One region of the Eubacterium sp. CAG:156 genome, then DNA from elsewhere that is predicted to be linked to it. Evidence: predicted binding sites of a transcription regulator. Region 1 holds the regulator's gene; the other holds the start of a gene.
What was found. The regulator Rex, encoded in region 1, represses fermentation and respiration genes when NADH is low (regulators of the CRP and FNR family bind a similar motif). The targets are predictions, from matches to a motif close to ATTGTTAANNNNTTAACAAT.
Positions count from the first base shown of each region.

Region 1 (8,286 bases):
ATTGCTTATTTATTTTTTTGTCTACTATATTATAAATTGTACTAATTACAAAACATAATATTCCACAGACAAAAAAGCTTAAAGCATGTCCGATAGTGTTATCATATGTAATATCTAATAAAATTAGTTTTGCAATGCTTACTAAAGAAAGTACAAGCCCGTAAATACGAAGCGATTTGAAAGAAAAACAAAATCCTAACACAATACATAATATTGCAAACAAAAAGGCAAAAATGCTAATTAAGTAATTTGGTGAATTGAATGAATTTAAAATTATAACCATTAGAATAGTGAATTTAATTCCAACATATATACCAAAAGTAATTTTTTCTTTCTTTAAATAATTCTGTGAATTTATCAAAAATAGTACTAGAGTCACTAGTATGGCAATGATATGTAATGCAGGACTATTTAGTTTGATAATAAAACGTAATCCACAAATCATTAAAAATAAATTTACAATATCAGTTGTAATATTTGTACTTTTTTCATTCTTTCCTGATATCCAGTTTTTAGAGAATGGCGTGAACTTTGCCACAATATTAACTAAACATATAATAATAAAGCTTGTAAAATCCTTAGCTATATGTGTAGAAAATAAAGGAGCAATTATATTGCTAAAATCATTTATCGTAATAAAGATGAACATACAGTATAATAATATTTTTATTTTATTACTATAATCTTTTGTATATTTCATTAAGAATGAAAATAGACATAAAAGTGAAATACTAATGAGTAATCTTGAAACATTATTAGTAGAACTGTTTAGTACGAAAAATATAAAATACACAATACTGAATATCTTATATATATATTGCTTGTAAAAATAACCGTATACAGCAAATGGGATAATAAATATTGATAAATAAAAATAATTATAAATAAAATTCCCGCTGTTATCAAAAGCAATTTGTACCATACTAATTATCGGAACAAGCATCATGGCAGTTTGAAGAAGTATAATATTAAATTTGTTTTCATCTTTAAATTTTAATTCAATTCCAATAAGAATTAAGAGTGCTACGGCTATATTAAAGAATTCATTGAAACTAAAACAATATAAGGTCGTTAAAGCAATATAATAAAACATATTTGTAATACTGAATACAGCAGAAAAATTGTTATCTACTTTCATTTTAACAAACCCGGTAATAATAATAGAGGATATAAAAAGTAGTAGGATGCAGTAAGACAAAATAATCACTGTGCTATTTCCTGCATAAAGTTTATAGTCAGGCATTGTAGCATTAAAAGTGAATAAGCATATTATATTGAATATATTGCAAATTGAATTTTTGTGATATTCATCTTGAATATTAGTGTAATAAAATATTGATTCTGTTACTACAAAAAATGCAGAGAGAAAAAGCAATTTGTTCCAATCGCCTGAAGCGTGACAAAAATAAGTGCCAAATAAAATGGAAATTGTAATACCTGCCTGACCAATAATTGCAAAAATATATGATTTTGTTTTAGATAATACACAAACAAATAATGCCCATACAAATATAAATAAATATAATGTTATTTCGTTAATAATTTTAAAATACATGTTACTCAGCAACAATGAAATGAATATTGCCCCTGTGCCACATCCACTAATTGAAATATAAAGCTTGTTATGTGAATCTTTTTTTAGAAGAAAAATTCCGGCTATCATAAGTGCAAAACTGAAAATATATAAAATTAAAATTTTTGCAGTATCAGATAACATTGGCAATACTAAAGTGGCAAATAAAATTAAACTGATAAAAATTAATACAGAGGCAAAAATTCCCATTAAAGATTTGCCCATGAGTAATTCAAAATTATTGAAATTTTTAGTTGAATTTTTTCTAACACCATTGTCAATGCTAGTGCCTGTAGTAGAAGTGACAGGTGAATAAGGATGAACCTGACCCTTAGAATAATAAGGCTGTGGTGCAGAACTGTGCCCGGCAGAATAATAAGGTTGTGGATTAACCGGAGGTTTGTCCGCAGAATATGTATTATTATGTTCGGTTTCATTCTCAACAGATAATTTTAAAAGATTTAACTGGTTGTTAAGATAGTCTAATTCTTTTGTTAAGTATTCAATTTTATTTTCGATTATAGCTTTGTCTATGTTTCCTTTATTGTTAGAATACTTTTCAATTAAATCATTTAGTTCTAATCTGGTTTTAATTAGCTTTTCTTCATATTGTAAAATATCGTGCATAAATACCCCTTTTATATACAGAAATAATAAAAAAATAATTTCTGTATGTATACATTATTTTTGAATAAATAATATGCCCGCTACTAAAATACGCATTGTATATTTTGTAGAGAGCATATTGTAAACATTTGTTAATTAAATTGACTGTTATTCAATTACAGTACCAATTTTTCCTCTGATTGCATCTTTAGCTTTAGCAAGGTTAGAAATGATAGCCTTTCTTCCCTTCTTTGCTAATACGAAATTGAGAGATGCATCAATCTTAGGAAGAGAAGTGATAGGATCAAAGTATCCTTTATCAATTAAATCTTCAGCTTCTTTTGTAGTTAAAGTACCGAGTTCTTTAACTTCTCCGTCTACATCAATTGTAAGATTATCACTTGATGTAAGAATCATAAGAGCATCAGCATCTAACATGTCTGCAAGTTTAGCTGCTGTATAATCTTTTTCAATAACAGCACTGGCACCTTTTAATCCTGTACGCTGTTCAAGAACAGGAATTCCACCGCCACCTGCTGCGATAACTAACTGATGAGCATCAACTAAAGCCTTGATTGCATCAATTTCATAAATATCAATTGGCTTAGGACTTGCAATGATTCTTCTGTAGCCTTCATCGCCTTCTTCGTATTCAACGTAGTTACCTTTTTTCTTCTCATTTTCAGCTTCTTCCTTAGTCATAAGACGTCCGATAACTTTAGAAGGAGCGTTAAATGCTCTGTCAAAAGGATCAACTCTTACCTGAGTAATAATAGTACTTACAGGTTTATATAATCCTCTTGAAAGTAACTCTGAACGAATTGCATTCTGTAAATCGAATCCAATATATCCCTGACTCATTGCACTACAGATTGACATAGGTGCAACAGTTCTGTCAGGATCAAGTCTTGAAAATTCAGTCATTGCAGTCTGAATCATTCCGACCTGAGGACCATTACTGTGAGTAATAACAACATCATATTTTTCTTCTACCAAATCTGCAATAGCTTTTGCAGCAAGTTTTACACGTTCCTGTTGTTTAGGAAATGATTCACTAAAAGCATTTCTTCCTAAAGCAACTACAATTTTTTTGTTAGCCATAAGTAGTCTCCTTTACTGATATCAGGATAAAACCTGATGTAATTTGAGGTCCGTTGAGACCAAAATCTTATAAATATTTTAACTTATAATAAGGAAAAATACAATAAATAAACCGTTTATTCGTCAAGTAAATCGGATAATTCTTCCCATTGAGCCATTAGCTTGTCGAGAGTTTCGCTAATTTTATCCTGTTCTTTACTGATTTCGTTTAATTTAGCTGAGTTTTTAGCAATTTCAGGGTCAGCTAAAAGTTCATCTAATTCATTTAAACGCTCTTCATTAGTTTTTATCTTTTCTTCAACTTTTAAAATATCATTTTTCAATTTTCTAATCCTTGCCTGTTCGGCTTTCCTTTCTAAATAATTTTGCTTATTAGTAGAAGTAGAAGGAGTATTAGAAGAAGTTTGCTCTTCTTTTGGAGCATATATTGCTGTAAGTTCGTCCTTCTTTTCTTCGTAATAGTCATAATTTCCAATATAATTTACAATTGCTTTATTTGTTAATTCAATGATACGTGTGGCAGTTTGATTAATAAAATATCTGTCATGAGATACATAAAAAATTGTGCCGGTATAATTGTTTAATGCGTTTTCAAGAATTTCTTTTGAAACCATATCAAGATGGTTAGTAGGTTCATCTAATATAATGAAATTAGCTTCTGAAAGCATTAATTTTGCTAAAGAAAGACGACCTTTTTCTCCACCACTTAAATCTCCTATGCGTTTAAATACATCATCACCTGTAAACATAAAAGCGGCTAACACATTTCTGATTTTTGTGTTTGTAAGATTAGGATAAGAATCGCTCACTTCATCAAACAAAGTATTTGAATCATTTAATGTATGATGTTCCTGATCATAATATCCGATATTAACGTTTGTTCCGAGAGTAAAAGAGCCGCTATCTGCAGCAATTAGTCCGTTTATAATTTTTAAAATTGTAGTTTTTCCGGTTCCGTTATCACCGATAAGAGCAACACGTTCACCTCTCTTAATTTCAAAAGAAATATCGGAAAATAATGATTTGTTATCAAATGACTTTGCTAAATTTGAAACACTTAAAACATCATTGCCACTCGTACAGTTTGGTTCAAGTCTAAGAGTCATGGCATTTTCATATGTATCAGGATTATCGATTACTTCCATTTTACTTAAAGCTTTTTCACGACTTTCAGCACGCTTATAAAACTTTTCCTGTTTATATGAGCGAAGCTTGGCAATGACTTCTTCCTGATGCTTTATTTCAGCCTGTTGTTTGATATAGAGTTTAATTGCTGCTTCTCTAAGTTCTTTCTTTTTAACAGCGTAAGCTGAATAGTTGCCATCGTAAACATGGCAGTGTGTATTTTCTATTTCAACAATCTTAGTTACAATCTTATCTAAGAAATAACGGTCGTGGGCAACGATTACAACAGCTCCGTTATAGTTAGACAAATAAGTTTCCAGCCATTTGATAGAATTTAAATCAAGATGGTTTGTAGGTTCATCCAATAAAATAATATCCGGTTTTTGAATTAAAAGTTTACATAGTGCAACACGGGTTTTTTGACCTCCGGATAAAGTTGAAATTTTTTTATTAAAATCACTGTCTTCAAAACCGAGTCCACGAAGAGTACCATCAACCTCACTTTTGTATGCGTATCCGTTTAACAATTCAAACTGATGATGTAGATTCGTGTAACTGTTAACTATATCATCATAGTTGTCGCATCCATTTGCCATTAAGGATTCATATTCCCTTAATTTATTTTCCATATCTATAATATTTTGCTTTACGGAACGTACTTCTTCATATATAGAATTGTCTGTATCTAAATTCTGATATTGGGCAAGATAACCAACAGACTTGTCCTTTCCGATAATTACATCCCCTGAATCGGATGAAAGTTCATTCATTATTATTTTTAATATAGTAGACTTTCCGGCTCCATTATTGCCTACAATGGCAGCTTTTTCATGGTCATTTACAAAAAAACTGCAATCGTCAAGAATAACTTCTTCACCATAAGCCTTGCTTATATGATTGCATGATAAAATCATAGGAATCCTCCTGTGTTTGTAGTGTTTTTATATAATCAGCAAAAATAGGCTGATACCACGTAAGATTATAAAACGAAAAGCTAAAACAATCAATGAAATACTGTAAAAGAACAGTGTCAAAAAGAATGATAAATATTTGACAATGTTTGCCCTAAAACATATAATTGAAGTGGTTAAATAACGAAGGAGAACGGAAATGAGAAAAATATCCAAGGCGGTAATCACAAGATTGCCAAGATACTATAGATATTTAGATGAATTAATACAGCAGGATGTCGAAAGAGTTTCGTCTAAAGAATTAAGTGACATGATGAATGTTACGGCCTCTCAGATACGACAGGATTTGAATAATTTTGGTGGGTTTGGACAACAGGGGTACGGATATAATGTTAAATATCTGTATGATGAAATCGGAAAATTATTAGGACTTGATGTGACGCATAAGATGATAATTGTAGGTGCAGGAAATCTTGGACAGGCAATTGCAAACTATGGAAATTTTAGAAACAGAGGTTTTGAAATTACGGCTTTATTTGACAAAAATAAAGATTTAATTGGTAAAAAGACAGTGAATGGGACTGAAATCAGAGACATTTCTACTATAATAGATTATGTGAAAAATGAAAATATTGAGATTGTGGCATTGGCACTTCCTAAAGGACCGGCAACAGATATTGCTGAAAAATTAGTCGAATGTGGAGTGAAGGCATTTTGGAATTTTGCTCACACTGATTTAGGATTTAGCGATGACATAATAGTTGAGAATGTTCATTTATCAGAAAGCTTAATGAAACTTACATATAGAATATCAGAAAAAGCAAATAAAAATAAATAAGAGGTGAAGTACTATGGAAAGAATAATTTCTGGTACGGATATGAAAAAGGTTGATGAATATACAATTAATGAAGTTGGAATCCCAAGTTTAGTATTAATGGAAAGAGCAGCAAAGAGTGTTGCTGATTTAATTGAAGAAACAACAGATAAAAACAGTGAGGTAATTGCTATTGCCGGAACTGGTAATAATGGTGCCGACGGCGTTGCAGTTTGCAGGATGTTATACATAGATGGATATAACACCTGCATTTATATTATGGGAAACATAGATAAGGCAACACAGGAATGCAAAACACAGATTGAGATAGCACAGAAAGTTGGAATTGAAATCAAAGATGCTTCAAGACTGACAAGAGATGAAATGGATAAGAAACACGTAATTGTTGATTCAATATTTGGAGTCGGATTATCAAGAAATGTAGATGGCGATTACAAAAAGTTAATTGAAGCAATAAATCAAAGCAAGGCTAAAGTTTATGCTGTAGACATTCCATCAGGCCTGAACGCAGATACAGGAAAAGTGATGGGTGTGGCTGTTAAAGCGGATTATACTGTATGCTTTGGAGAACTTAAACTTGGAGCAGTTCTTTATCCGGGAGCAGATTATTGTGGAAAACTATCATTTGATAATATAGGTTTTCCGGATGTTTCCTATAAGAAGTGTGAAACAGTTTATAAATACCACACAAGCGATGATTTAAAACTAATTCCGAAACGACCGAATTATTCTAATAAAGGTACATATGGAAAACTTCTTGTTATAGCAGGTAATAAAGATATAACAGGGGCAGCGTTTTTATGTGCAAAGGCAGCGTTTAGGACAGGAGCCGGACTGGTAAGAATATTTACTGCAAAGGAAAATCGTGAAGTAATACAAAAACTATTACCTGAAGCAATGGTAAATGTATATGATACAGATGATTTTGACAAAAAGGCTTTAGATGCCTGTATAGAATGGGCAAATGTTATTGCAATTGGTCCGGGAATTGGAACAGGTGGAATACAAAAAAATATGGTTGAAGCAGTTCTTGAAAGCAGAAAGAACACGGTAATAGATGCAGATGGAATTAATGTTATTTCACAAAATGTTAAACTAAAAAAAATGCTTCATAAGAATGTAATATTGACACCGCATTTAGGCGAAATGGCCAGATTTGAAAATAAAACGATAGATGAAATAAAGGACAATCTTGTAAAAAGTGCTTTCAATATTAATTATATGTACAATGCAAATGGAATTCTAAAAGATGCAAGAAGCGTTGCTGTTACGCAAGATGATATATACATAAATATGACAGGAAATAGTGGCATGGCGACTGCAGGCTCGGGAGATGTGCTTACTGGAATTGTTGCAGGATTGTTGGCTATTGGGTGCAATGTAGAAAACGCTACAACGCTTGCACCATACATTCATGGAATTGCCGGAGATTTGGTAGCAACAAAGATGCCTAAAGCCTCTATAATGGCTACTGATATAATTGAGGAAATAAAAAATATTATGCCTCAGTAAATAATTGTGACACAATAATGATAAAGTTTCATTTAAAACTGTACATAATAGAGATAATTTGAAATTGTAATGTAATAAAAAACGATAAAGATATAAATTCAAATAATTTATAAACGTGGAGAAGAAGAAAATGAAAAGAGAAATATGTGAAGAAGAATATTTTAGGGGCTATGCAGAAATCAATCTGGATGCAATATACAAAAATGTATATGAGATGAAAACAAGACTTAATAAAAATACAGGAGTTGTTCTTGTAATAAAAACAGATGGGTATGGGCATGGAGCAGTGCCTATAGCTAAAGCACTTGATGATTTGTGCTATGGATATGCAGTTGCAACTCCATATGAAGGCAATAATTTAAGAAATCATGGACTTAATAAACCTACATTTTTATTAGGTTATGCGGATGAATCATCGTACGATATGATTATAGAAAAAGAATTAATTCCAGCAATTTTTTCTTTAGAAATGGCAACAAAATTATCAAAGCACGCACAAAAACTTGGCAAAGAAGTAAAGATTAATATTGCTGTTGACACGGGAATGAGCAGAATTGGTTATATTCCGGGAAGTGATGCAGTAAAAGAAATTGTTGAAATAAACAAACTTCCTTTTATAAAA
Region 1 is NZ_FR878163.1:43,551-51,836, forward strand. Features, by position in the region: gene ABMA45_RS06600 (DUF2339 domain-containing protein) at 1-2,200, opposite strand, end outside; gene arcC (carbamate kinase) at 2,348-3,280, opposite strand; gene abc-f (ribosomal protection-like ABC-F family protein) at 3,397-5,319, opposite strand; gene ABMA45_RS06615 (redox-sensing transcriptional repressor Rex) at 5,516-6,154, shown strand; gene ABMA45_RS06620 (bifunctional ADP-dependent NAD(P)H-hydrate dehydratase/NAD(P)H-hydrate epimerase) at 6,168-7,664, shown strand; gene alr (alanine racemase) at 7,795-8,286, shown strand, end outside.

Region 2 (8,286 bases), on a different contig from region 1:
ATATACATTCTTTGCCTGTATATGGGTTACTCCTGTTACACATAGCATAACTGCCAATGTAGACACTAATCTTATAATTATTTTATTTCTTTTCTTCATATTCATATTCCTAACGAATTTTTTGTCTGATATTAAACAAAAGAATTTTAATTTTAAAACTTACTCCTTAAATTTAATATCTGATAATAGTTAATTGTTATTAAATACTCAATCTGTTCTTCAATAAAGGGCTGATGCAATTTTGTTGCAACAACCCTTATTTAAAATCTTATTTATTATAGTTGACAATCTTTCCAAATTCTGCTTTAAGGCTTGCACCACCAACTAAACCACCATCTATGTCAGGTTTAGCAAGTAATTCTGCTGCATTTCCAGCATTCATTGAACCACCATACTGAATTCTGATAGCTGCTGCTGTTGCATCATCATATACTTCTGCGATACATTCTCTGATTGCTGCACAAATTTCTTCTGCCTGATCAGATGTAGCTGTCTTACCTGTTCCAATAGCCCAGATTGGTTCGTAAGCGATAACTGCTTCCTTAGCCTGGTCTGCTGTTACATTTAAGAATGCAATCTTAATCTGCTGACGGATGAAATCAACTGCAACACCCTGTTCTCTCTGTTCAAGAGTTTCACCACAGCAAATAATAGGTGTAATACCATGTTCAAAAGCTTTTAATACTTTCTTATTTACTGTTGCATCTGTTTCTGCGAAATATTCTCTTCTTTCTGAATGTCCAATGATAACATACTTAACTCCAACATCTGTTAACATGTTAGGAGCTATTTCTCCTGTATATGCACCACTTTCTTCAAAATACATATTTTCAGCACCGATGTTGATGTTTGAACCCTTTGCTGCTTCCATAGCCGGTACTATTGAAATAGCTGGTACACAAAATACTACATCTACATCTTCATTAGCTACTAAAGGTTTTAATTCATTGATTAAAGCAACTGCCTCACTAGGAGTTTTGTTCATTTTCCAGTTACCTGCGATAATTTTCTTTCTCATAATTATATAATCTCCTCTATATTTAAGACATATCAGTTAAAAGCATATTAAGCCTTTAACTGCTGATGATGCCTTATATAATATTGTATATCCTACTTATCGTTTGCTGCTGCAACACCTGGTAATTCCTTACCTTCGAGGAATTCAAGAGAAGCTCCACCACCTGTTGAAATATGTGACATCTTATCACCAAATCCTAACTGGTTAGCTGCCGCTGCTGAATCACCACCACCGATGATTGTTGTAGCATCTTTAAGATCTGCCATAGCTTTAGCAATTGCAATTGTACCATTAGCAAAGTTAGGCATTTCGAAACATCCCATTGGTCCGTTCCATACAACTGTCTTAGCTCCTTTAATAGCATTAGCAAATAATTCTGCTGTCTTTGGTCCGATATCTAAACCTTCCATATCAGCTGGGATTTCTCCACGTCCTACAACCTTGAAGTTGCAGTCATTTGAGAAGTTATCTCCAACTACTGTATCGACAGGGATTAATAACTTAACACCCTTTTCTTCAGCTTTCTTCATCATGTTTACAGCATATTCTTTGTAATCTTCTTCAAGAAGTGATTTACCTACTTCTTCACCAAGACCAGCCATAAATGTGTATGCCATACCACCACCGATGATTAATGTATCAACCTTTTCAAGAAGGTTTTCAATAACTGAAATCTTTGATGAAACTTTTGCTCCACCAAGGATAGCTACGAATGGTCTTTCCGGATTGTTAACTGCGTTTCCAAGGAAATCGATTTCCTTCTGCATTAAGTATCCTACAACTGCTGTGTCAACAAATTTTGTTACACCAACGTTTGAACAATGTGCTCTGTGAGCTGTTCCGAACGCATCATTTACAAATACATCACAAAGTGAAGCTAATTCTTTGCTGAATTCTTCTCCGTTCTTTGTTTCTTCTGCACGATAACGTGTGTTTTCAAGAAGAATAACCTCTCCGTCTTTCATTGCTTCAACTGCAGCCTTAGCATTTGGTCCTACTACTTCAGGATCTGCTGCGAATTTAACTTCCTGTCCTAATAATTCTGAAAGTCTTACTGCAACTGGTGCTAATGATAATTCCGGCTTTGGTTCTCCCTTTGGCTTTCCAAGATGTGAGCAAAGGATTACCTTTCCACCATCAGCTATTAATTTCTTTATTGTTGGCAAAGCTGCTACTAAACGGTTTTCGTCTGTGATTTTTCCATCCTGTAATGGTACGTTGAAGTCACAACGAACTAACACTCTCTGTCCTTTTACATTGATATCATCTACTGATTTCTTATTAAGCATTATATGTGCTCCTTTCATTTAAGCGCGTCATACGCGTAGTCTCATAAATCCCGGAATCAGTATAAACTTTATTCCAAGATTATATGCGCCCATGAAATGTACATCCATATAGATGTGGCATTCATTTTATCAGCGCAATATAAAAGGGTCCGGTCCAATTAAGACCGGACCCTTATGGATCTTATTTAAAGATTTCTTATTTATTATGCTAATTCTGAGAAGTATTTGATTGTTCTAACCATCTGGCTTGTGTATGAGTTTTCATTGTCATACCATGAAACAACCTGTACTTCATAAGTATCATCATCAACCTTTGATACCATTGTCTGTGTAGCATCAAATAATGAACCATATCTCATTCCAACGATATCGCTTGATACGATTTCGTCTTCATTGTATCCGTAAGATTCGTTTGAAGCTGCCTTCATAGCTGCATTGATACCTTCAACTGTGATATCTTTTCCTTTAACTACAGCTGTAAGAACTGTTGTAGAACCTGTTGGAACTGGAACTCTCTGTGCAGAACCGATTAATTTTCCGTTTAATTCTGGAATAACTAATCCGATAGCTTTAGCAGCACCTGTTGAGTTAGGTACGATATTAACTGCTGCAGCTCTTGATCTTCTTAAATCACCTTTTCTCTGTGGTCCGTCAAGAGTCATCTGGTCACCTGTGTAAGCATGAATTGTTAACATGATACCACTCTGGATTGGAGCGTACTTGTTAAGTGCATCAGCCATAGGTGCTAAGCAGTTTGTTGTACATGAAGCAGCTGAAATGATTGTATCATCTGCCTTTAATGTTTCGTGGTTTGTATTGTAAACGATTGTTGGAAGATCGTTTCCAGCTGGAGCTGAAATAACAACCTTACGAGCACCAGCATCGATATGAGCCTGTGCTTTAGCCTTAGATGTATAGAAACCTGTACATTCTAATACTACGTCTACTTTTAATTCGCCCCAAGGACACTTTGAAGCATCAGCTTCTGCGTAAATCTTGATTTCTTTTCCATCAACGATGATTGAATCATCTGTAGCTGAAACTGTTTCAGCCTTGTCATATTTACCCTGTGATGAATCATACTTTAATAAGTGAGCTAACATCTTAGGACTTGTTAAGTCATTGATAGCTACTACTTCATAACCTTCTGCTCCAAACATCTGTCTGAATGCAAGACGTCCGATACGTCCAAAACCGTTAATTGCAACTTTAACTGACATTTAATTGTCCTCCTATTAAATAAGATTTATTTTGTTAATTAATATTAACCTATTGATTATTCTACATAAATACTTTCCAAATATCAAGAAGTTTTTTGCATTTTTCTCATATTTTGTTAATTTTTTGACAAATAAAACGTTTTTACTTTTATCTTCTCATTAATATAGTAATTTTCAGCAAAATTTGTTATATTCTACTCATAAATTTTTTCTTTGCTAATTTGTAATTATTTCAGATTCAGTATAAATATATATAACAAACGATAGGAAGTTTTTCGCAATTTTGCGAGCATAGTGTAAATAAAAAAGTAATGTTTGAGTCTTTAGGCGAGTTTTACTTTTTTATTTATTATAAACGGCACAGAAAAATAAGAAAAACAACGTGTTTGGAATATATATTTATACCTGAATCTGAAACATTAACAAGTTGCAATACATATTACATAAGGAGAATATACGTTATGTTATCTGATTTTCATGTACATTCTAAATTTTCTACTGATTCAGATGAAGATTTGGAAAATATAATTAGCAAAGCCATAAGTTTAAATATGAAAGATATTTGCATCACTGACCATCAGGACTGGTTCTGGCCTGTTCCGGGTGAATCATTTGATATAGATACCGATTCATATTTTAATGAATTAAACATATTAAAAAATAAATATTCTTCAAAAATCAATCTTCATATTGGAGTTGAACTTGGCATTACATGCGACAACTACAAAAAAAATGCTGATTTTTTGCAATCATATCCATTTGAATATGTCATTGGCTCCTGTCATATTGTAGACAACATGGACCCATATTATTCTGAATTTTGGGAAAATCGCAATGAAGCTGAAGCTTTCAGGACTTATTTTTCAACTTTACTTGATGCATTAAAATTGTTTAATTCATTCAATACATTAGGCCATTTAGACTACATAGTCAGATATGCGCCAAATAAAGATAAAAACTATAATTGTAGCGATTATTTTAACATTGTAGAACAGATATTTAAAGAAATAATTCATAAAGATATTGCTTTGGAAATTAATACCGGTGCACTTGCAAAAGGAATGGATTTTGCAAATCCCCACTTTGATATACTTTCATTTTATAAAGATCTTGGCGGAAAACTTGTGGCTGTAGGCTCCGATGCCCATATTGCCGGTAATATAGGATATGGTTTTGATAAAGCCACGCAACTGATAGAACATTTTAATTTTAAAAATATTAATGAATAACTAAAAAAACTACAAAACTTCATTTAACAATCTGAAGTTTTGTAGTTTTTTCATTTTTATTATAAAAATTAATTTATCCTATTTCACTATTCCATGTTCAAGGAAAAACTGTTTCCATCTTGGCACACATGAAGGCATAAGATGAACCCCATCACTTGTGTATTTAGGGTCAAGAGTCCCTGTATCTTTTTTATCAAACACTTCGTTTTCATCAAGCCATATTATGTCGTATCCGTTTGTAAGTTCCTTAAGTTTCTTATTTCTTTTATCTATTTCCTTATTTTTTATATAAGTTTCTTCTTTGTCTTTCTTTTTTGTCACATGCATAATACTTTGAATAAATATTATTGCATCAGGCTGTTTTTCTCTAATAGTATTTATTACTTTACCATATTGCTCAGCAAATGTATCTGCTGTTCCTGTTCCAATTTCATTTATTCCAAGCATTATATAAATTTTTTCAAATTTATTTTTTTCAAGGGCTTTTTTTACAGTTATTTTTTTCTTTCCTGATTTAACGATTTTTTCATCTAAAATCTTCCATACGGACACACCCTGTTCTGCATAAAATACTGTTTTGTCCCAATTTGCATATAACGATATTGTCTGTGTTCGTGAATCACCTATAAATAATGCCCCATCCAGATAAGATTCGTCTACAGTTACAAAATCACGATGTGCTTTTTCCTCTGTAACGGTTTCTGTCTGAGTTTCTCCCGATTCATCCGTAACTATCTGGATTTCTCCGGTATCACTTTGGATTACTTTTTTTCCTTTATTCTCTTTACTTTCCTGTTCCGCTATCTTTTTAGTTTCGTTGTATTTTATTATGTCTTTTGTTCCCAGAAATATTCCAAAAATCACAACAGATACAACCATCACAATCAAGAATCCATATTTATCAAATATAGCCTTTTTATCCATCTGTTTTCTCCTGTTAAAATATAAATATTAACTTAAACCTTAATCCACTAAGAGGTTATTATCATTTTTAAAATCTAAAGTACAAAAACGGATTGCTTGCCGCTGTACTCATTCTATACACACATACCCAGAATATTATAATCAAAATTACTGACGCTACTTTTGTTCTTCTATATTTTTCAAATATCTTCATTGGAATACTTAAACTAAAGATAACTGCAAATACAAAGAATATTCCGTAATGTTTTATTGCATCAACATAATCTAATTTGTTTACAAATTCTGTGCTTACATGTGAAATCATTGGGAATAATTTTGCAAAATATAATTTTATGTCTCCCATTTTATCAAGTGCAAATATCATCCAGCTCATCGGAATTATAAATATTATATATAAATGTCCAAGTGCAGGATATTTATCTAATATATTTTTTAATCCAAGCTTTTCTATTGTCAATAATACAAAGAACAACAATCCCCAACATACGAAATTCCAGCTTGCTCCATGCCACAATCCCGTAAGTCCCCATACCACAAACATATTAAATATTGTTCTTGCAAATCCTTTTCTATTACCACCAAGCGGAATATAAACATAATCTCTAAACCAGCTTCCAAGAGTAATATGCCATCTTCTCCAAAATTCAGTAACGGATGTTGATATATATGGATTGTTAAAGTTTCTTGGAATTTTAAATCCCAACATTTTTCCAAGACCTATTGCCATAAGTGAATATCCATAAAAATCAAAGTAAATCTGGAATGTATATGCAAACATCGCAATCCATGCCATTGGAGTTGATATGCTTGCAATTCCGTAAGTCTTGATTGACTCCCAGCACATTCCCATTATATTTGCCAAAAGCATTTTTGATGCAAGACCCATAATAAAAATTCTTATTCCATCCTGCAATAAAAGTAATGATACTTTTCTTTTTCTTATCTGTTTAGCAATGTCCTTATATACAACAATCGGTCCTGCGATAAGTTGCGGAAACATACAAAGATAAACTCCTAAGTTAATATAGTTCTTTTCTGCTTTTGTTTTCTTTGTATAAACATCAATAACATAAGATGCTATCTGGAATGTGTAAAAACTAATTCCAAGTGGTAATGTAAGACTTGTTTCTATTCCCGTAAAAAAAGTAAAATATTTAAACACAAATAAAAACAGGAAGTTATATACTAAAGCTACGATTAATGTTATTTTGTCATAATTATTTTTTTCTTCTCCATTATGTTCAAGTATCTGATTATCATATTGAAATTTTCTGATAAAAATAGCTGCAAAATAATTTACTGTCAGCGATAATAAAATTAATGGAACATATTTCATTTCACCGACTGCATAAAATATTAAGCTTGCGATAAATAAACATATATTTTTAAACTTCATTGGTACTAAAAAATATATCAATATCACTATCGGTAAAAAATAAAATATAAACTGATTACTGCAAAATAACATCTCTTCCTCCGCCTGTGTCATACACAATTATTTTATAACTGTGACTTTGTATAATTATAAATATTTTCGTAAGTTTCTTCTGTATAATGAAGTCCATCCTGAGTTTCAAATCCGATGGCATTCAAATAACTGTTTGTGTCTATTACAATGACATTTTCATCTAATCTGTCTATGATTTCCTGATTAAAATAATCTATGTCATCATTCTTAATGTGATAACCACTATATGTCTCCTGTTCTTCATCTACAGGATTTACAAGCATATAATAAATCTGACAATCAAATGTCTGTGACATTTCATTTATTTTATCTACGTATTTGTCGATGTTTACTAAGTCATTAACTCCTAATCCTATAATTAATGCTGTATTATCATCAATCTCATACTTTATATTATTCATCTGGTTTATCAAATAGTCGTATCCTTCACCAACTTCACAAATAAACACATCTTCATCTGTCGCATTTGCTTTTTCCATTCCCTTATATCTGGAATCTCCTACAAACAAATATTTTCCATATTCTCTTTTTGTTCTTGTAGTTTCATTTTCACTATCATGTCTGTTTGCTTTTCTATACTTACTTTTGTAAGTTTGTGCCTCAGGTACATTTTCATGTATATTATCTGCTAATGATTTAATCATTTTAGATTCAAGCCCAAATCCTGCTCCTTCTACACAAATAATAATAGCTGCTATGATAGCAATCATTATCGTGCCTAAAACTATACTTGTCCTATTGTTTTTCTTATTATTCATCATTTTCATATTATCTTTCCTCTTACTAACCAGCATTATTGTAATCTGACTTTTCTTTAAGTAATGTTATTTAAGGCCAATAATTTTCGTAATAGCCATAGCCATTCTATCATATAAACAACAAAAAACAACAGATTTTGACAAAGTTAATCTTTATTTAATAAATTTCGGACTTATGTAATATTTAGGTAACAAAGTTATTACATTCTTCTCTGTTTCATTATATTTATTTGATATTTTATGATATAGTTTTACTGTTTTATTTCATAATTTTACTGTTGAAATTCAAAGATTATTGAATACATATAAAAACATCCACACAAACTTATTTTATAACAATGATGTTTATGCGGATGCTTTTACTTTTATATAATTCATTA
Region 2 is NZ_FR878169.1:20,299-28,584, reverse strand. Features, by position in the region: gene ABMA45_RS07590 (right-handed parallel beta-helix repeat-containing protein) at 1-99, opposite strand, end outside; gene tpiA (triose-phosphate isomerase) at 269-1,021, opposite strand; gene ABMA45_RS07580 (phosphoglycerate kinase) at 1,111-2,307, opposite strand; gene gap (type I glyceraldehyde-3-phosphate dehydrogenase) at 2,511-3,527, opposite strand; gene ABMA45_RS07570 (histidinol-phosphatase HisJ family protein) at 3,989-4,756, shown strand; gene ABMA45_RS07565 (GDSL-type esterase/lipase family protein) at 4,835-5,680, opposite strand; gene ABMA45_RS07560 (MBOAT family O-acyltransferase) at 5,748-7,148, opposite strand; gene ABMA45_RS07555 (SGNH/GDSL hydrolase family protein) at 7,181-7,915, opposite strand.
Region 2: gap (type I glyceraldehyde-3-phosphate dehydrogenase) is a predicted target of Rex. The motif match lies at 3,640-3,659, and genes of this name have one in related genera.